2 regions of the Sporosarcina sp. P19 genome follow, and region 1 is predicted to be linked to the other one. Evidence: predicted binding sites of a transcription regulator. Region 1 holds the regulator's gene; the other holds the start of a gene.
The links. Region 1 encodes LexA, which represses DNA repair genes until DNA is damaged. Its sites were predicted from a motif close to CGAACATATGTTCG; they were not measured.
Positions count from the first base shown of each region.

Region 2: uvrB (excinuclease ABC subunit UvrB) is a predicted target of LexA. The motif match lies at 1,641-1,654, and genes of this name have one in related genera.

Region 1 is NZ_PDYR01000001.1:404,515-415,858, reverse strand. It holds gene tkt (transketolase) at 1-1,924, opposite strand, end outside; gene CSV74_RS02025 (DUF896 domain-containing protein) at 2,033-2,269, opposite strand; gene CSV74_RS02020 (YneB family resolvase-like protein) at 2,337-2,990, opposite strand; gene yneA (cell division suppressor protein YneA) at 2,987-3,313, opposite strand; gene lexA (transcriptional repressor LexA) at 3,509-4,129, shown strand; gene CSV74_RS02005 (methionine gamma-lyase family protein) at 4,184-5,443, opposite strand; gene hfq (RNA chaperone Hfq) at 5,538-5,762, opposite strand; gene miaA (tRNA (adenosine(37)-N6)-dimethylallyltransferase MiaA) at 5,803-6,735, opposite strand; gene CSV74_RS01990 (alpha/beta hydrolase) at 6,719-7,645, opposite strand; gene CSV74_RS01985 (glycerol-3-phosphate dehydrogenase/oxidase) at 7,642-9,282, opposite strand; gene mutL (DNA mismatch repair endonuclease MutL) at 9,310-11,136, opposite strand; gene mutS (DNA mismatch repair protein MutS) at 11,142-11,344, opposite strand, start outside.
Region 2 is NZ_PDYR01000001.1:4,727-16,070, forward strand. It holds gene CSV74_RS00045 (ABC transporter permease) at 1-1,049, shown strand, start outside; gene CSV74_RS00050 (IDEAL domain-containing protein) at 1,262-1,519, shown strand; gene uvrB (excinuclease ABC subunit UvrB) at 1,727-3,709, shown strand; gene uvrA (excinuclease ABC subunit UvrA) at 3,717-6,584, shown strand; gene CSV74_RS00065 (DUF4097 family beta strand repeat-containing protein) at 6,665-7,756, shown strand; gene CSV74_RS00070 (N-acetylmuramoyl-L-alanine amidase) at 8,454-9,005, opposite strand; gene hprK (HPr(Ser) kinase/phosphatase) at 9,192-10,142, shown strand; gene lgt (prolipoprotein diacylglyceryl transferase) at 10,143-10,964, shown strand; gene CSV74_RS00085 (nucleoside recognition domain-containing protein) at 10,948-11,344, shown strand, end outside.

The DNA.
Region 1 (11,344 bases):
CACTTGCACCGAAAGTATCAATTGCCATGACAGTTCCTTCATCACCTGAGTATTTATGCCACCCAAGTGAAGCTCCCATCTCAATCGCTACTCTCTTCTTAATGTTCTTTGGAAGAACAGAATCTTTATACGCTTGATCCTGCTTCTCAAATAGGTCCCATGAAGGCATTGAGACGACACTGACGTCGATATCATGCTCTTTTAGAGCTTTCTGTGCTTCAACCGCTAGACTTACTTCCGAGCCACTTGCAAGCAGTAAACCGTCCGCTTGTTCTTTAGTAGCAGGTGATACGACATAAGCACCTTTTGGTACATATTCCATCGCAAGTTCTTGTGATTTAGGCAATACTTCAAGATTTTGTCTAGACAATACTAAGACAGTTGGCGTGTCTTTTGAAGTGGCAGCTATATGCCATGCTGCTGATGTTTCGTTTCCATCAGCTGGACGGATGATAGACAATCCAGGCATTGCACGTAAAGAAGCCAATTGCTCAACAGGTTCATGTGTAGGTCCGTCTTCTCCGACCGCTACGCTATCATGTGTGAAGACATATGTTACAGGTAGGCCCATTAATGCAGACAATCGAATAGCAGGACGTACATAGTCACTAAACACGAAGAAAGTCCCACCAAATACTTTCACTCCACCGTGAAGAGACATGCCGTTTAGAGCAGTCCCCATTGCGAATTCACGTACACCAAACCATATATTACGTCCAGCATAGTCATCAGCAGTGAAATCGCCCGCGTTCTTGATCGTCGTCTTGTTTGAACCCGCAAGGTCCGCACTACCGCCGAATAAAGCTGGAACTGCATTCGCTAACGCATTGATTGACTCACCAGATGCTGAACGAGTCGCTACAGAAGCACCTGCTTCATAAACCGGCATTTGTTCTTTTAAATCGCCAGGAAGTTCATTTGCAATTGCTTGTTTAAACTGTGCAGCCAATTCTTTATGTTCATTTTCATAGCTTGCGAACAAATCATTCCATTGTTGCTCTGATTGAACACCAAGTTTGTCCGTTGCCGAATTAAAACGGTCATAGACTTCTTCAGGAACGTGGAAGTCCTCTTCGAATGTCCACTTATAATACTCTTTCGTAAGTGCCATTTCATCTTCACCTAATGGTGCACCGTGTGCATCTGCTTTACCAGACTTGTTTGGTGAACCATAGCCGATCACAGTTTTCACTTCAATGATTGTCGGTCCGCCTGTATTGCCTTTTGCTTTTTCAATTGCATCAGAAACGGATCTTGTATCATTTCCATCTTCAACACGGGCATAGTTCCAGCCATATGATTCAAAGCGCTTTCTAATGTTTTCAGAGAATGACATATCCAAATCGCCATCTAAAGAGATGTCGTTACTGTCATATAGCACGATTAGTTTATTTAATTGAAGGTGGCCAGCCATGGAAATTGCCTCTGCTGCTACACCTTCCATCAAATCTCCATCTCCGCACAGTGCATATGTGTAGTGATCGACAATATCGAAACCGGGTTTGTTATATGTTGCTGCAAGATGTTTTTCAGCCATTGCCATACCTACAGACATACCAATTCCTTGTCCAAGCGGCCCTGTCGTTGCTTCAACTCCTACTGTATGTCCATACTCTGGATGTCCAGGGGTCTTGGAATCCCATTGTCTGAAATTCTTTATGTCCTCAATAGTCAAGCCGTAACCGCTTAGATGCAACAAGCTGTAGAGTAACATCGAGCCGTGTCCTGCTGAAAGTACAAAACGGTCACGATTGAACCATTGAGGGTTTGATGGATTATGGTGTAAATGTTGCGTCCATAGTGTGTAAGCCATCGGTGCTGCACCCATCGGTAATCCCGGGTGACCAGAATTCGCTTTTTCAATTGCATCGATTGATAATGTTCGGATTGTCGTTATTGCCAGTTGATCGATTTTTTCGGTCATGCTGTACATCCTTTCCATCCTGTCTCATATGAGTGTTTTATAGTACATATTCCTTCTCTAGTGTAGTCAATTCTAGAGTTAATTACAATGTTAATCCTTTACCTATCATCAATTTAACGGTTTTTGATTCGCTCTTGCTTGTTTAACTTTATCTGGTGTTACATCATTTCCTTCTGGATCTACTACTTTGACCGATTCGATCGTTTCACGCATGCTTGTACGGAATGATTCCAAGTATTCCTTTCTCAACCGCGTCTGTTCTTTTGCCTCTTCAATCGATAATCCTGTTGTTTTCTTTTTATTTGCCAATTCATTAATACGTTTTATTTTCTTTTCTGATAGCATCTTTAAAACCCTCCAAAAGTTAGTCGTTTAATAAAATGTAAACAACCTGAAGGAAAAGTGCAACCTATTAGTGTTCTTGCGCTATAAACTCTTTATATCTTCTATGAACTGTAGCTTTACTGACCGCATGGCCTAATCCATTTAATACTGTTGCAATTTCTTCATATGTGAGACCTTTGTTACGAAGTGAGACAATTTCTTCTATTGGAAGTTCAAGTCTTTCACGCCCCGGTCCCTGGTCAATATTTCGCAGATTCTTTGATGGATCATAACCTCTGTCAACAGCACGCTTCATTCCTCTACGTATTTTTGCATTATGTAGTTTTCGTTGATATTCTTCTACGATTGCGAGAATTTCTAGTAACATGGAATCCATTTCATTCAGTTCAATCGTACCGTTTGAATGATTGGTAATCACAGTCGTTTCACTTTTAGCAATTACATGCAAAATCGCAACCCTAGCATTCCCACGTCCTAATCGTGTTTCATCTTGAATAAATACTGCATCCACTGTATCGTTTTGGATTTGATCCAACATGGATAGAAGACCTTCACGATCCATATCATATCCACTCTGCCGATCCGTATAGATTCCAACACAATCATAGGTTAGCTCAGCAGCTAATTTTTCAAGCTCCTCTTGCTGTCTCACAATAGATTGTTCTTGTGTTTCTTTTTCCGTACTCACACGGCAGTATATTACACATTTCTTTTCTGTCATTTAGATCCTACTCCTATTTCAGCTACCCGGATATCTGTTTGTTTATTAATTTTAACAGGCACACGGAGTAATTCACCTGAAACGATTTGGTCAGTAGGTAATTCATTTAGTGAACGCACCTGTTCAATCCATTGGTTTGTGGGTATATCTTCTGAGTAGTTAGAAGCCAGCTGCCAAAGTGTATCCCCTTCATTAATAACAATTTCTATGTAGTGATCTTCCTCGGCTATTTTATCAAATTGAACCCAGGCAAAAGATACACAAATTGCCAATAATACTGCGAAATAATAATTATTTTTGATAAATTCTTTAATAAAATCCATTATAACTCCTCCTCGAATTTGCGCATTTAGAATGCATGTTCGGAATACTTGTTCTTAATTATAAGAGAACATATGATTCCATGTCAAGCAAAATTAGAACCTTTGTTTGATTAGTAATCGAACACATGTTATACTATATTCAAAATAATGGTTGAGTATACCATTGCTCGCAAACTAGTAGAAGAGGTGAATCTGTTGAAGAAAATATCAAAGAGACAAGAAGAAATACTTGCTTTCATAAAAGATGAAGTGCGTTTAAAAGGTTATCCCCCTTCCGTTCGTGAAATTGGAGAAGCTGTAGGTCTTGCATCAAGTTCCACGGTTCACGGTCACTTATCACGACTCGAAAGTAAAGGTTTCATACGCAGGGACCCGACAAAACCCCGAGCTATTGAAATTTTAGATCCAGAAGGACTAGATGAACTAAAAAATGGCGTTATGCATGTGCCGTTGATTGGTAAAGTTACAGCAGGCAATCCAATTACGACGATTGAAAATATTGAAGAGTACTTCCCATTGCCGGATACATTTGGTTCCTCAGAGGATGAAATCTTTATGTTGGAGATTGTAGGAGACAGCATGATTGAAGCCGGCATCCTAAACGGAGACCGTGTAATTGTCAGACAAACGCACTCTGCAAGCAATGGTGAAATTGTGGTAGCTATGACAGAAGAAGATGAAGCAACCGTTAAACGTTTCTTTAAAGAAAAAGATTATTTTCGACTCCAACCAGAAAACTCTTCCATGGAGCCGATCATTGTAGATCAAGTTTCCATTCTTGGAAAAGTGATCGGTGTATTTCGGATGATTCATTAATGATAAAAAAAGTGTATCGAGAAACCTCAAGAGGTTTTCGATACACTTTTTTCTTTATACCAACTTCTTTTCAAGCAATTGTTCCATCGAATCTAGTATTGCAGATTTTACATGTTCATAAGTCAATCCACCTTGAATATATGCTGTGTATGGCGGTCTGATCGGACCGTCAGCTGTCAACTCAATACTGGAACCTTGAATGAACGTACCCGCGGCCATGATGACGTCATCAGCATAACCTGGCATGTAAGATGGCTCTGGGGCATATTGAGCATTAATCGGTGAGTTTTGCTGGATCATCTGACAAAACGCAATCATTTGTTCAGCGTTCAAAAAGTTTACCGATTGAATTAAATCCGTTCGAAGCTCACTGTAATGCGGTGTTGTATCCATACCGAAGCTTGCGAAAAATGCCGATGTGAATAACGCGCCTTTAACCGCCTGACTGACTACGTGTGGCGCTAAGAAGAATCCTTGGTACATCTCAAGTAACGTATCGAGTGAAGCCCCTGCTTCAGCTCCAAGGCCTGGAGAAGTCATACGATAAGCACACTTCTCAACCAAGTCTTTTCTGCCTGCAATGTAACCACCTGTTCTAGCAAGTCCACCGCCTGGATTTTTTATGAGCGAGCCTGCCATTAGATCTGCTCCAACTTCTACAGGCTCTTTCATTTCCACAAATTCTCCATAGCAATTATCTACAAAGACCACGACATCTTCTTTCATTTTGCGGATTTCTTTAATAATCGCTTCAATTTCATGGATTCTGAATGATGGATTACTTGAATAGCCTTTCGAACGTTGGATCGCTACGATTTTCGTCTTCTCTGAAATCGTCTCTTTTGCTTTCTCATAATCAACAGAACCATCCTCGTTCAAATCAATATGCTGATAAGAAATCTGAAAGTCCTCAAGTGAACCCGTATCTTTGCCGTTGCCGGAAATGATAGATTCCAACGTGTCGTATGGTTTACCTGTAATATAAAGAAGTTCGTCACCTGGGCGCAATATCCCGAACAAGCTGATTGTAATGGCATGCGTGCCCGAGATAATTTGATTTCTTACAAGACAGTCTTCCGATCCGAATACATCCGAATACACTTGTTCCAATACATCACGGCCACTGTCGTCATAGCCATAACCTGTTGAGCCTGATAAATGAAAGTCGCTTACTTGATTTTTCTTGAATGCCTGTAAGACTTTTCTTTGGTTAAAAAACGCAATTTCTTCTACTTTCTTCACATGCGGAGCGATTAGTTCTTCCGCTTCTTGTGATTTTGTTAGTAATTCTTCATTAATGGGTGTAATTTGCATATGTAGTACCTCATTTCATTTGATCATATTCTATTTTACCAGATGAAGTCTATATACCAAATGAAAGACAACAAAAAAACAGGCAAGCGCCTGTTTATTGTTCGTCTTTTAAAATAACTGGTTTTGCAGGAGCATACGTAGAAATAGCATGCTTATAAATAAGCTGTTGTTTACCATCTGTTTCTAATAGAACCGTATAATTATCATATGACTTGATGAGACCTTTCAATTGAAAACCATTTAGTAAAAAAATTGTAACGAATGTGTTGTTCTTACGTAAGGAATTTAAAAATGTATCTTGCATATTTCCTTGTGCCATTCAATTGCCTCCTTGTCCCTGTTATTTAGTTATTCCATACTCACTTCTGAAATTCCTTTATTATCTTACAAGTTGTTTGAAAAACTTCTTCCCCCGACTGATTCGCATCTACCCACTGGACAGGCAATTTATTGCGGAAGTAGGTCAGCTGTCTTTTTGCATAATTGCGTGTGTTTTTCATTACCGCTTCTATTGCCTGCTCTTTTGTCAATAGTCCATCAAAATAGGAGATCAGTTCTTTATAGCCTATTGCTTGTACTGATTGATTTTGACGAATTCCTTTATTCCAGAGTTGCTGTACCTCATTAAATAATCCCGCTTGAACCATTTGTTCTACACGCAGATTGATTCGCTCATATAGTAATTCTCTAGGAAGATCTAATCCAATAATTAAGGAATGATACATAGGCTGATTCCCTTGTTGTTGTTCATGGTCTTGCTTTGTTTGACCCGTCACTTCGAGGATCTCAAGCGCACGCACTAGACGTCTATAATTATTTGGATGAATTTTCTCTGCACTTTTCGGATCCAATTTTGCTAGTCTTGCGTGCAATACATCTGCGCCTTCTGATTCAAGCTCTCGCTCTAAACGCGCTCGCACTTTCGGATCAGCTGCTTGTTCTGTAAATCGATAATCGAATAATACCGACTGAACATACATTCCACTGCCACCGACAATAATAGGTAATTTTCCGCGAGATTGAATATCGGCAATCCATTGCCTGACTGCTAGTTGATATTCCGCTACAGAAAATGATTCTGTTGGTTCTTTTACATCAAAGAAATGATGTGGAATCCCTTGCATCTCAGAGCAATGAATCTTTGCCGTACCGATATCCAATTCTTTATATACTTGCATCGCATCACCATTAATGATTTCCCCATTTAATAGTTTTGCAAGTGCCACGCTAAGCGCTGTTTTCCCTGAAGCAGTCGGCCCTACTACTGCTAGTACCTCAACGGGTAGGTTCATGTCGCTTCATCCATTCCACGATAGTTGTATACACTTGTTTATAGTTAGTTTCCTGAAGCATCTCATGTCTTCCACCTTCATAGAGCTGAACAGTGACTCGCTGTTGATTAGCTTTATCGAATTGTTTGGCTACTTTCCACACACCTTTAGCACGGTCTCCTACTAAGTCATCTGTACCTGAAAGTAATAAAATTGGTAATTCATTCGGAATATTCAACAAGAATTCAGGCACTTCCAATGAATTCATTCCTTCAATTAAGACACGAAACAGTTGAGCAGTCGGCACAAATCCACATGCCTCATCCTCTTTGTAATCAACTACACTTTCTACATCGCGTGATAGCCAAGCAAATTCACCTTCCCCAGGAAATTGTTTTGAATATTCGCCAAACACCAAACCGTTTAAAATTTTATCCGGTTGCTCTTTAGGGAATTTATTTTCTCTATACGCGGCGAATGTAATCGCAGCATGTGCAGTGAGCTTAGAATTGGTTCCAGTACCCGATAGAATGACTTTGCTTAGCGTAGAACTGTATAGCTGGATATAGCGCCTTGCAACGAAGGAACCCATACTATGTCCGAATAGTACTGCCGGCAGCTCTTTGTATTGTAGTTGATATGCTTGATTCACTTCAAACGCATCATCCACCAATTGGTCAAATGTGGCAGACCTACCTATATAGCCGTATACATGACCGTTTTCTGTAGCCGTCTTACCGTGCCCCCTTTGGTCATGCAACGTAACGACATACCCTTGTGACTGTAAGTACTCTGCGAATCGTTTATAACGACCGCTATGTTCAGCCAATCCGTGAATGATATGCACACGAGCAACTGGCTTAGTTTCAGGTGTATAACTTGTACTATACACTTTAGTACCGTCACGCATTTCTATCCACTGGTCTGTCATGAACTTGCACTTCCTTTCGCTTCCGCAATCGCATTTTTCAAGTCATTTTCATGAATAGATTTCTCACTGTCCGTGTAACGCAACAACTTTGCCATATAGTCGGTTACTTTTGTTGCCAATGACTCCACCACATCGATTTGGAAATATAAATCCCCTTTTCTACGAATAAAGAAATCACTTGGTGATGTGACCATTTCATGATGTATTCCGTATAAGATTTCTGCACGTAAACTAATTGGCAAATTGTTCTCCTCTGCTGAAATCGCGTGGGCGAATTGGAAAATCTCATCACTATTTCTTCCATAAAACGCAGCAAGACGCGCTCCTTGCTGTGGAGTTAAGCCGAACTGAGGTGCTCGTTCCGCCTGTAGATCAATAAATTGCTTCAACGCTGCATCGTCTATAAAGTCACTTCCTGAAACGGCGATATTCTTCGTTTCACATTGCTTGATAGATGGCTTTTCTAGCTGTTCATTAATTCGATCCACTACGATTTCCGCCATCTGCCGGTAGCCTGTTAACTTCCCTCCTGCAATCGTCAGCAATCCAGGAACTGTTTCCCACACTTCATCTCTTCTTGAAATTTCAGATGCATCCTTACCTTCTTGCGCAATCAATGGACGAATTCCTGCCCACGTAGATTCCACATGTTTTCGTTGAAGATGAATGCTTGGGAATATTTCGCGTACCGCATCAATGATGTAGTGTATATCATCTTCTGTCGCTGTAGGATGCTGTTTATTATCCGAATAAAATGTATCAGTCGTACCAATATACGTTTTATTATCTCGTGGAATGGCGAATAACATTCTCCCATCCGAGTTATCAAAATAAATTGCTTGCTGCAACGGGAAGATAGATTGATCTACTACGATATGGACACCTTTCGTAATATGCAATTGTTTTTTGGGTTTGCTGCTGATTCTCTTCTGCAACTCGTCAACCCACGGACCTGACGCGTTGATCACCATAGAAGCCCCTACGGAAAATCGGTCGCCGGTTAGTTGATCACTTAAGACTGCCCCAACGATACGATCTTTCTCAAAGTTGAATTGTTCGCACTTCATATAATTTAGGCAAAGCGCACCTTTTTCTGCTGCTTTCTTCAGTACTTCAATCGTCAAACGTGCATCATCGGTCTGATACTCCACATAATGCCCGCCACCTTGTAACCGTTCCTTTTTCAGTAATGGTTCAAGTTCAACCGTTTCTTCTTTCGTCAACATCTCACGTCGTTCTGCAGGCTTTACACCTGCTAGTAAATCATAGATGAGAAGTCCAGCCGAAGTAGAGTACTTGCCATACGTTCCTTTTTGATAGATCGGCAATAGCATAGGTCTTGATTTCGTGATATTTCGAGAATTACGGAAAACGATTTCTCGTTCCTTTCCCGTTTCTGCCACTATTTTCACTTCCAATTGTTTTAAATAGCGCAAGCCACCATGTATCAGTTTTGTTGAACGGCTAGATGTTCCCGCCGCAAAATCTTGCATATCAATAAGGGCAACCGAAAATCCTCTCGCAGCCGCATCCAATGCGATACCCGCACCTGTAATCCCTCCACCGACAACTAAAACATCGAATGAAAAGTTTCTCAAGTCCTGAATTCTGCTTGATCTTTCTAATGTAGAAAACATATAATCGCTCCTTTCTGATGTGCTCTGTTACATCACTCGTTTAAACATTTTCTCTAATTCATACGTTGTAAAATGGATCAATACCGGACGACCATGCGGACATGTATAAGGATTATGACAAGCCCCTAGATCAGTTAGTAATCGTTCCATATCTTCTTGCCTTAAGTAATAGTTTGCTTTAATAGATTTTTTACAACTCATCATAATGGCGCTTTCTTCACGCAATTTCTCGACATCGACTTTGCGTTTCTCAAGTACTTGCTCAATCATCTCTTCTATAATCGAGGTAGCTTGTCCTTCAGGAAACCATGAAGGATACTCTTTCACGGTATACGTCGCTGGCCCGAACGCTTCTAAAAATACACCAACTTCTTCCAATGCGTCTTTACACTCTTCAATCTTTACTTGCTCATCAGCTGAGTAATGAAAAACCAAGGGTAAAAGCAATTGCTGACGTTCACCTGCATCCACCTGACCAAGTTTCACTTTAAAATATTCATATTTAATTCGTTCTTGCGCTGCGTGCTGATCAATCAAATAAAAGCCATCTTCATTTTGGGCCACTATATATGTCCCGTGAACTTGTCCAATCGGTGCAATTGAAGGGAAATGATTTATTTCCTGCTTTTCCTGCTCATAGATACAAGGCTCTTGCGGCACGGGTTCTTCCTGCGTTTCAAAAATAGCTTCTGGGAAGACCGGTGTTGCTTGCTCTATAATAGGCTCTTCCACGTGTGCAATGGATGGCTGTATTTCTTGTCCTTCTAACGGGACCGTCACTTCCGGCCGGCGATAAGAAGGTGTCCAAATCGTCTGTTGTTCTGAGTCTCTTTTAACAGGCTTCTCTTTCTTTACAGCGTCGGGGATAATAGTGACTCCTTGAATAGCCTCTCTGATTGCTCCCTTTATTAAAGAGAGTAACTCCCCTTCTTTACTGATACGGATATGTCGCTTCGCAGGATGGACGTTGACATCTGTCAAAATGGGATCTGCTGTAATATCAATGACCGCAATGGGAAACCTACCAATAGGTAAGTACGTATGCAACGCATCGATAGCTGCTTGCGTTCCCGCATAGCTTTTAATCCAACGACCATTCATTAGAAGTGAAATATAATTTTTAGATGCGCGTGTCATCTCAGGAAGTGTAATAAAACCCTTCACCTTGAAATCAGCATCTTCTTTTTGAAACGGTATCATTTTCCGCGCAACTCCGACACCGTATATATCTGATAATACCCGTAATATGTCTCCCGAACCCGATGTTCTAAGAACTTCATGATGATCGTGAGTTAGTGTAAAGGAAATGTCAGGATGACTCAGCGCTAATCGATTCAATAAATCTATCGTATGTCCGAGTTCCGTCTGAATGGTTTTCATATATTTTAAACGTGCTGGCGTATTGAAGAATAGATGTTGTATGAGAAAGTCTGTACCTTTTCGTAAAGCCCCCGCTTGATGTTTCAGTACTTTACCGCCCTCAATCTCTACAACTGCACCTTCTACGCCATCTGAAGTCCATAATGATACTTTTGATACTGCCGCGATACTTGCTAATGCCTCTCCGCGAAACCCGAGCGTACGTATTCGAAACAAGTCATACTCATTAGTTATTTTACTAGTAGCATGCCTTTCGAAACAGCGGATTGCATCCTCTTCGGACATACCCTTGCCGTTATCGGTCACCCGAATCGAAGACAAACCTGCCTCTACTAGAGTTACTTCGATTTTAGTACTTTGCGCATCAATCGCATTTTCCACTAGTTCCTTGACGATGGAAGCAGGACGTTCCACCACTTCTCCCGCCGCAATTTTATTGGCTAGTGTGTCTTCCATGATGTGAATTTGATTCATCCGCTTCACCCCTTCTTATCTACCGTCAGGCGTTCTTTCCATTCCATCATTTTTTGCATCGTTTGCATCGGTGTCATATTCATCAAATCTATCGCTTCAATTTCGTCGAGCAATTTTTGTGTATCTACTGAAACAATCGGTTCGCTATCCGTATCAAACAAAGCGAGCTGCTCCGAAACAGAAGAAACGCCTTTCGTTGTACTATCCT
Region 2 (11,344 bases), 400 kb from region 1:
CTACATTCCCATCTGTCTTCATTGTATCCGTCGTCATTGCACTGTTGTTAATGAAAGCTGCACCGACTACGTTACTAAAGCCGGCAGATATTGTCTTTTTCCTGCCATTGGAAAACCAATTGCCGAGCTATATGAGACGTTCAATTACTTGGTCGACGTTTTCTCAACTTCCTTTACCGTTGATTGCCATGGTCATTGCATTGCCTTTATTAAAGGCAACGGAAGTGGGCGCAGGCACTGATTATCTCCTCGTGATATTGCTGATCATTGCGTTTAAAGGATTGTTTGTAGGGACTGAATATAGTGTTCGAGTAGCCAATCATGATTTCGTTTGGCCGGACCGTGTGCTTCGTCTGGTTTTAACATTTTCAACAATTTACTTCGCTCTTACGTGGAGTTCGGTTGCAATCTTTATCGGAATTTTGATCGCCATGCTCTATGCGAAGTTTTGGGATAAAAAAGCAGAGCAGTTTCCGTTTCCGTATGAGCAGTTTATTGAATTAGAACAAAACCGTATGATGCGTTTCTATCGATTTGCGAATTATTTCACGGAAGTACCGCATCTAGTCGGATCAGTAAGTAAGCGTAGCTGGTTAAAAATTGCCATGAAACGTTCTACGTTCAAGCGCAAAGATGTACAAAATTACTTGGTTGTCCGGACATTTATTCGTACAGATGATACATTTTGGTTGTGGGTTAGATTAACGGTGCTGTCTGCGATGGGTGCATTTTTAATACCGATTCCGATCGTCTCGTTCATCTTTTTAGGGGCATTGGCGTTTGCGACTGCTGTTCAGTTAATATTGGCACTTGAAGGCGGCTTCGAGTTCACTATGGATCAGCTGTTTCCTGAAGAACAGGAAAAATCGCAAATCAAAGCGGTTCGTTTGTTAGTAAGAAAATTGATTTGGCTACAAGCAATCATTCTATTACTGGCGGCATTACCATTGTACGGATTAAGTGTTACACCACTCTTGATTGCAGCTATCGCACTCATTGTCGGTGAAGCAACAATTCGATTGACTAAAGAGCAAATGATAGATATATGATGCTAGACAGTAGATAAGTTGAAATAGTAATAGGTAATCAGCATTTCTTAAGAAAAAAATAATCCTGTCACGGAATTTTCTGGATATATGTACCTAGTGAACGTTAATCTAATTAAACAGAAGTAATTAAAAAGTTAGAATAGTTAAAATAATGGTTGCATTTAGTATTCTATTGCATATATAATTACTAAAAGGTATCAGGGGTGAGAGAGATGAACAATAACAACTCATATGCTGAATTTTTGAAAGCGGTAGGTAACAAAGGCACTTCTCTCCAAGCGGAAAAGCTGCTGAACGAAATCTATTGGGATCTGTTTCTACAACACATTCATTGGGAACAAACACAATCGCGAATCATGCTATTGATTGACGATGCGCTGGATCAAAATGACAAAGAAGCATTCGACCTGTATACACAACAATTACTCGACATTTCACAAGAGAACGGATATGAACTTAAAACAAAATAATGTTTTCATAGGCACTGCTAGGGCAAAATTCTAGCAGTGTTTTTTTATTGTATAGAATGTCTTGCTGCAAGTTTCTTTCACAAAGTACAAGGGTACAATAAAGTACATAGAGAGTTAGCTTAAAACGTACGTTCGTTATTTCTTTAGAAAAAAACCTGGTTGTGGTAAAATAGAAGGACAGGTGTTTAAGAAGAGGAGTGGAACCATTTGAACGAAACATTTCAATTGCAGGCACCATATACGCCGCAAGGAGATCAGCCAAAAGCGATCGAAAGCCTTGTTAACGGCATTAAACAAGGTAAGAAACATCAAACGTTACTTGGTGCAACGGGTACAGGTAAAACATTTACTGTTTCCAATGTACTGACAGAAATCAATAAACCTACACTGGTCATTGCGCATAATAAAACGTTAGCAGGCCAATTATATAGCGAGTTCAAAGAGTTTTTCCCGGATAATGCAGTAGAATACTTCGTCAGCTTCTATGACTTTTATCAACCGGAAGCGTATGTTCCACAGACAGATACTTTCATTGAAAAGGATTCATCGATCAATGATGAAATTGATAAACTTCGCCACTCCGCAACGAGTGCTTTATTTGAACGCAATGATGTCTTGATTGTGGCATCTGTTTCGTGTATTTACGGCCTTGGTTCGCCGGAAGAATATAATGATATGGTTTTTTCATTACGCAAGGGGATGGAAATACCTCGTAATGAACTATTGCGCACGCTAGTGGACATTCAGTACGAACGCAATGACATCAATTTCACGCGTGGTACATTCCGTGTTAGAGGCGATGTAGTCGAAGTCTTTCCGGTGGCACGTGATGAGCGTTGTATACGTCTTGAGTTTTTCGGAGATGAAATTGAACGAATCCGTGAAGTAGATGCTTTAACAGGTGAAGTCATCGGTGATCGTGATCATGTGGCTATTTTCCCAGGATCTCACTTCGTTACACGCGAAGAGAAGTTACTTAAAGCGATTGAAAATATTGAAATCGAGTTGGAAGAACAGCTTAAATATTTACGTGATAACGATAAGTTATTAGAAGCGCAGCGCTTAGAACAACGGACGCGCTATGATTTAGAAATGATGCGGGAGATGGGCTTCTGTTCTGGTATTGAGAACTATTCCAGACATTTGACATTGCGTGAAGCAGGTGCGACACCTTATACGTTGCTGGATTATTTCCCTGATGACTTTTTGATCGTAGTAGATGAGAGTCACGTATCCTTGCCGCAGATTCGCGGTATGTACAATGGAGACCAAGCGCGTAAAAAGGTATTGGTGGAACATGGTTTCCGCTTGCCGTCTGCATTAGACAACCGTCCATTGATGTTTGAAGAATTTGAAAAGCATATTCGACAGGCTATGTATATTTCTGCAACGCCAGGACCTTATGAAATTGAGCATACAGACGAGATGGTAGAACAGATTATACGTCCTACAGGATTACTTGATCCAATCATTGAAGTGCGTCCAATTGAAGGGCAAATTGATGATTTATTGGATGAAATACAACTTCGAATTGAACGAGATGAACGTGTCTTGATTACAACTCTGACGAAAAAGATGTCAGAAGACTTGGCGGATTATTTAAAAGATATTGGGATTAAGGTTCAGTATCTCCATTCTGACGTCAAGACACTGGAACGGACAGAAATTATTCGTGAGTTACGTGTCGGGACGTATGATGTGCTGATCGGAATCAACTTACTGCGTGAAGGAATCGACATCCCAGAAGTTTCATTGGTCACGATTTTGGATGCAGATAAAGAAGGGTTCTTGCGTTCGGAACGTGCGTTGATCCAGACGATTGGTCGGGCTGCACGTAACTCAGAAGGACGCGTCATCATGTACGCGGATAAAATGACGGATTCCATGAAGAAAGCTATTGATGAAACGGAACGTCGTCGTGAAATTCAAATAGCTTACAATGAAAAACATGGTATAACACCAACAACCATCGTCAAACCGATACGTGAATTGATCCGTGCTACTCAAGTGGCTGAAGAAACGGAATCGTATTTGCAAAAGGTGACCAACGGCAAGAAGCTATCGAAAGACGAGAAAGGCTTATTGCTAATTAAATTGGAAAAAGAAATGAAAGACGCAGCAAAAGCGTTGGACTTCGAAAGAGCTGCAGAGTTACGTGATACCGTATTAGAACTGAAAGCAGAAAGGTAGAGTTCGCATGAAAAATAAAGAACTTGTAATCCAGGGCGCGAGAGCGAATAACCTGAGAGACATTACAGTGAAGATTCCACGTGACAAACTAGTTGTGCTTACGGGCCTATCTGGATCAGGAAAATCTTCACTGGCGTTTGATACGATTTACGCGGAAGGACAGCGCCGCTATGTGGAATCATTATCCGCGTATGCGCGTCAATTCCTTGGACAAATGGATAAACCAGACGTGGACTCTATAGAAGGATTGTCGCCGGCGATTTCCATCGACCAGAAGACAACGAGTAAAAACCCACGCTCTACTGTAGGAACGGTGACGGAAATCTATGACTACTTGCGTTTGCTGTATGCCAGAGTTGGAAAACCACATTGTCCGTATCATGGCATTGAAATCTCAACGCAGACGATTCAGCAAATGGTGGATCGTGTAATAGAGTTGCCGGAGCGTACTCGAATTCAGATTTTGGCACCTATTATTTCAGAACGTAAAGGGACGCATGCCAAATTATTTGAAGACATTAAAAGACAAGGGTATGTACGCGTACGGGTCAACGGTGAAACGATTGATTTGGACGATAATATAGATTTAGATAAAAATAAAAAGCATACGATTGAAATCGTCATTGACCGGATTGTCATGAAAGAAGGCGTCGAAACACGTTTAAGTGACTCATTAGAGTCCGCTTTACGTCTTGCTGACGGTAATGTTCTTGTCGATGTAATCGGTGAAGAAGAACTGTTTTTCAGTGAACATCATGCATGTCCTATTTGTGGATTTTCAATTGGTGAGCTAGAACCGCGTATGTTTTCATTCAACAGTCCATTCGGTGCATGTCCTGAATGTGATGGGCTCGGCATGAAACTTGAAGTCGATCCAGATTTAGTCATTCCAAATAATGAACTAACGCTAAAAGAACACGCCATTGCCCCATGGGAGCCAACAAGTTCTCAGTATTATCCGGAACTCCTGAAGACGATTGCCAAGCATTATAAAATTCCTATGGATGTACCGGTTAGTGAATTAGCTGATTCGGATATTGAAAAACTAATGCTAGGATCGAAAAAGGAGAAGATTCGTTTCCGCTATACAAATGAATTCGGTAATACCCGCGATAGCGATATTTATTTCGAAGGTGTTTTGCGCAACGTAGAACGCCGTTATCATGAGACATCTTCAGACTACATTCGTGAGCAGATGGGTAAATATATGACGGAAAAATCCTGTCCTACTTGTACAGGTTATCGCTTAAAGCCTGAATCACTTTCGGTATTAGTGAATGGCGAGCATATCGGGAAAATCACGGAACGCTCGATTGTTGAAACAACGAAATTCTTTGACCAATTAACCCTTTCTGAGAAAGACGCGCAAATTGCAGATATGATCCTAAAAGAAATCCAAGAACGTTTAGGCTTCTTGGTAAACGTCGGACTCGACTATCTGAATTTATCACGTTCAGCGGGAACACTGTCTGGTGGAGAGGCACAGCGGATTCGTCTGGCTACACAAATTGGATCTCGTTTGACGGGTGTTTTGTATATACTCGATGAGCCTTCAATCGGACTTCATCAGCGAGACAATGATCGATTAATTGGCACACTACAAAACATGCGGGATATTGGAAATACGCTGATTGTTGTAGAACATGACGAAGACACGATGATGGCTGCTGACTATTTAATTGATATAGGTCCGGGTGCTGGTGTGGCAGGAGGGGAAGTGGTAGCTGCTGGCACTCCTGCGAAAGTCATGAAAAACAAAAAATCGCTGACCGGTCAATATTTGAGCGGAAAGAAATTCATCCCACTTCCGACTGAACGCAGACCACGTGATGAGCGAAGTATTATCGTCAAGGGGGCTTCAGAGAACAACTTGAAGCATATTGATGCAGAGTTCCCTCTCGGTCAATTTATTGCAGTTACTGGAGTTTCCGGTTCGGGCAAGAGTACGTTGGTCAATGACATATTGCATAAAACATTGGCGCAGAAATTGAATCGATCCAAACAAAGACCTGGAAAATTCGATAGTATCAGTGGTGTGGAATATTTGGAGAAGATTATCGATATCGATCAATCACCAATTGGACGAACACCACGTTCCAACCCAGCAACGTATACAGGCGTCTTTGACGATATTCGCGATGTTTTTGCCATGACGAATGAAGCGAAAGTTCGTGGCTATAAAAAAGGTCGCTTCAGCTTCAACGTGAAGGGTGGACGGTGTGAAGCATGCCGTGGAGATGGAATCATCAAAATCGAAATGCATTTCCTACCGGATGTATATGTACCGTGTGAAGTATGTCATGGCAAACGGTATAACCGAGAAACACTTGAAGTGAAATATAAAGGAAAGAATATTGCGGACGTACTGGAGATGACAGTGGAATATGCGGTGGTGTTTTTCGAGAATATCCCGAAAATCCATCGTAAATTGCAGACGATTGTGGATGTAGGCTTAGGCTATGTACAATTAGGTCAACCAGCAACGACACTGTCAGGTGGAGAAGCACAACGTGTGAAATTGGCTTCCGAACTGCATAAACGTTCTACAGGTAAATCGTTTTATATTTTGGACGAGCCAACAACAGGTTTGCACGTTCATGACATTGCCAAGTTACTTGAAGTTCTACAACGTCTAGTTGATAGCGGTAACACCGTTCTCGTTATTGAGCATAATCTGGACGTCATTAAGACAGTCGATTATATTATCGATATTGGTCCAGAAGGCGGGGACAAAGGCGGAGAAATTGTTGCGACGGGGACACCGGAAGCGATAGCAGAAGTCGAAGAGTCCTACACCGGTAAATATTTGAAGACCATCCTAGAAAGAGATCGAAATCGGATGAAAGAACAAATTAAAAAAGTAGTAAAGAAATAGAAAATGAAACTTTTATTCCTCAGAACCGTATAAATAGATAGTTACTGCAAAGATTGTTCAAAACGAGGAGGAATCTGGAAATGCAAAATGAACGCATACGAATACTAACAATGCTTGAAGAAGGTAAAATTACAGCTGAAGAAGCATTGAAATTACTGGAAGCCATGGGTAAGGAATCTGAACAAAGAACAGCAGAAGAGAGCTCTTCAGCTGATGCTTTCTTCGAAGATATCCGCAAAGAATTCGTCTCAGCAGGTGACCGCTTCATGCAATTTATGGATACGGCAGTACACCGTGTGAAAGAATTCGATTTCGAAGCACCATTCAGCAAATCTGTCTCCTTTACCCATACAGAAAGTAAATCTGTAGAAGATATAGAAGAAATCATCATCCATATCGATCACGGTACTGTGGAAATTCATCCTTCAGAAAACGATGAGATCATGGCGAAGTTTTCTGTAAAGCATTTCAATACTGATTCTGAAGCAGGCGCACTTAGTCAGTTCCTTGAAAAGTTATTGTTCGTGAAAGACGGTAATAAGTTGCGCATCGGGAGTGACTTGAAAATGTTGCAAGTCAACATGCATCTGTACGTTCCGACTTCAACACTTTATAATAAACTCTCTGTCCGTTTGTTGAACGGAGGATGTTCAGTAGAAGGTGTCGCTTTCAAAGATCTACGCATCAAAACGGCAAATGGTAAAATCGAATGTGCAGATATTAAATTCGATGAAGCCGAACTAGAAACAGCAAATGGTATGGTACGTTTATTAAAAGTTACTGGTGAGAAGCTAGAAGCCGAAACATTAAACGGTCGTGTCTATATAGATGGCGCGGTACAAGATGTAGATGCGAAATCCTTAAACGGAAATGTGACGTTGACGACTTCATCTACTGATGCAAAAAGATTGGAAGCAAAGTCAATTAGCGGTTCTGTTGAAATTTACTTCCCATCTTCTATAGGTGTTAAGGGAGAGATTACGTCCAACATGGGCAAGCTCGACTTGCAATTAAATGACGTGTCCCGTGTGGAAGAGCAAGAGCAATTCTTGCATCGTACGATCCGCTTCAGTAAAAATGCCGATGACGCGACGAAAGAACCGTTGCATGTTACTGGTGAGTCCAAGACAGGCTCAGTTATGGTTCGCTATAACTCTGTCGATATGGTTTGATAGCATAATGAAACACCTGCATTGCCATTTGTGGCGGTGCAGGTGTTTTTTGTTTTGTTTGAATGTAATGAGGGGGAGTTGCTTGGGCGCTCATTAATTTGTCTGAGCGCTCATTGTGGTTGCGTATCCGCTCTATGGTGAGGGTTAAGCGCTCTATCCCAACAGCTAACCGCTCTATCCCGGTCCGTATCCGCCCATACTAACGGTCTATGCGATCAATCATGCCGATTATCCGCTCAATGACCCGGCAACATCGGGAGGGCGATCGCTCGGGCGCTCATTAATTCGTCTGAGCGCTCATTGTGGTTGCGTTCCCGCTCTATAGTGAGGGATAAGCGCTCTATCGCAACAGCTAACCGCTCTATCCCGGACCGTATCCGCTCATACTAACGGTCTATGCGATCAATCAGGCCCCGCACGCGCTCATTGCCCTGCAACATCTAGAGGTAGATCGCTCGTGCGCTCATTAATTCGTGTAAGCGCTCATTGTGGTTGCGTATCCGCTCTATGGTGAGGGCTAACCGCTCTATCCCAACAGCTACCCGCTCTATCCCGGACCGTATCCGCTCATACTAACGGTTTATGCGATCAATCATGCCACGCACCCGCTCATACCCACGGGTTATCCGCTCAATCACACCACGTATCCGCTCATTGCCGCCCGTATCCCATCACATCCAAGCCTAAACCCACCAATTCACCTCCCATACTCCCAACACAAAATTCCAAAAGCGATAGCCCGTGCGCATTGGCGTTGATAGGCTTTACTCTGCAATAACGCGGCCTCTGTCTGGTTCGACATGAAGCCGCACTCTACTAAAATCGCAGGCATATTTGTGTCACGCAGTACGGCGAAGTCCGCTTTCTTCACGCCACGATCAGGACGCTGGCAAGCAGAGATCAAAGCCTTTTGCACGGCAGAAGCGAGCACAGCGGAACTTTTGCTTGCTTGTGGATAAATATATGTCTCAATCCCTTGTGCTGAGTGCCAGCCATTGCCGAATGCATTGGCGTGGATGGAGACAAATGCATCAGCCTTCATTCGGTTAGCTGAAGCGGTTCGTTCGCTTAAAGGTACGTCCTGGGTAGACGCATGAGTATACTTAACTATCATGCCTTCCTTCGTTAAAAACTCTCCAACGAGTGTAGCTACTGCCGCATTAAAGTGATACTCCCGAAGCTTTCCATCAGGTGTTCGTTTACCGGGTGTATCTGGTCCGTGACCTGCATCAAGAATGATTAGTGTCAATTCTGTCCACTCTCCTTTATCCTCTATATAGAGAATTCTTTTAAAAGGGATACAAAAAGGGGATATAGATTAAGAAGTAATCCATTTCTTTTCGTTTCCTTCATGGTAAAATAGGTTGGAATAGTTTGTACATAAGCACAAAAGACTGCCAGAATACGTACATCGTAGCAGAAAGTGAGGGATTTCATGGGTGAATTAACGGTAGAAGATATGATGAATCGATTTGGATTGGAATTGATTGCTGGGCATGCAGGCATTCATAAGCAAATCCAAATGAGTGACATTTCACGGCCAGGACTTGAGATGGCTGGTTATTTTGATTATTATCCTGCTGAACGTGTGCAGTTGATCGGGCGTAAGGAGATGTCTTTCCTCGAAACATTGCCTGCCATTACACGAAGAAAGCGTTTGGAGCGACTTTGCTCGGTTGATACGCCAGCATTCATTATTGCTCATGGCGAAGAAGGTCCAAAGGAATTGAGCCAATTAGCAGAGGAGAAAAACATTCCAGTTCTCCGGACGGATTATAAAACTACACAATTTTCGGGGATGTTGACGAATTACTTGGTTGGACAACTTGCTCCGATGACGACAGTTCATGGTGTGCTAGTGGATGTGTATGGTGTGGGTGTATTGATCACAGGTGGCAGCGGAGTAGGTAAAAGTGAAACTGCGTTAGAACTCATTAAAAAAGGGCATAGACTAGTAGCGGATGATTCAGTTGAGATTCGTCAGGTGTCCGATAACGTCTTGATCGGAACGTCACCGAAACTGTTGAAGCATATGTTAGAGATTCGCGGGGTCGGTATTATCGATTTGATGACGTTATTTGGAGCGAGTTCCGTGAAGGATGATAAGCGTGTATTGCTAGCGGTTGATTTGGAGATTTGGGATGATAAGAAGCACTATGATCGTCTTGGCATCGATGAAGAGAAAGTAGAAATCCTTGATTCGCAAATTACCAAATTGTCCGTTCCTGTAAGACCTGGGCGGAATATTGCGGTCATCATTGAAGTAGCGGCGATGGATTATCGAATGAAACGTCTTGGCATTAATGCTGCAGAGGAATTTACGAAGCGTTTGGATCAAGCAATCGCAGATAATGCGGAATTATTAGACGAAGAGGAGCGCGACTAAGTGAATGTATCTATGCTAGTGATTAACCCAGTCGCGATCAGTATTGGCAGCTTAGAAGTTCGCTGGTACGGTATTTTGATTGCGCTCGGAATTATTTTAGGATTTATGGTAGTTCAACGAGAAATGCTGAAGCGGGGAATGCACCCTGACTTACTAACGGACATGCTCATTTGGGCGATACCTATTTCAATTATTAGTGCGCGAATTTACTATGTGATTTTCACATGGGATTATTACCGTGATCATCCAGACCAAATTATTCAAATTTGGAATGGCGGGATTGCCATCCATGGTGCGTTGATCGGTGCGGTCATTACCGCGGTGATATTCTGCAAGAAGCGTGGCGTGTCATTCTGGAAAGTTGCGGATATTACGGCACCTGGTTTATTGATTGGACAAATTATCGGGCGCTGGGGGAACTTCATGAATCAGGAAGCGCATGGCGGTCCGGTTTCAGAAGCGTTTAAAGAAAGTACGATTATTCCTGACTGGATTATGAATCAAATGACCATTGACGGGATCACGTATCATCCGACATTCTTGTATGAGTCGTTATGGAATGTTGTCGGACTCATTTTGATTTTAGTGATTCGAAGAACGCTGAAGATGAAACGTGGCGAAGTATTCTTGTTTTATGTCATCTGGTATTCTATAGGCAGATTCTTTATTGAAGGGATGCGGACAGATAGTCTGTATGTCATCGGCAGTTTGCGTGCAGCGCAGTTAGTATCTGTAACGGGAATTGTCATAGGGATTGCCATCTTGTTGTATCGTAGATATGTAATGAAAGTGAAAGAGAACTATAATGACAAACAAAGATAATATCGCATTATCTAATACGTTAAAAAATGGTTTACAAGTGGGATTAAAAACGACATGGTCACTCGGTAAGATCATTTTCCCTATTACGTTGCTTGTAACCATTTTGCAATTTACGCCTATCTTACCTTGGCTTGTGCAATTGGTTGAACCTATCATGCATCTTTTTGGCTTGCGCGGTGAAGCAGCCGTGCCTATCGTGCTTGGGAATGCATTAAACTTATACGCTGGAATTGCCGGCATCATTTCATTAGAATTAACGGTGAAAGAAGTATTTATTATTGCTGTGATGATCAGTTTTGCGCATAATCTGTTCATTGAAACAGCTGTCGCCATAAAAGTGGGCGTCAAACTATGGACAGTGCTTGTTGTACGTCTTGGAT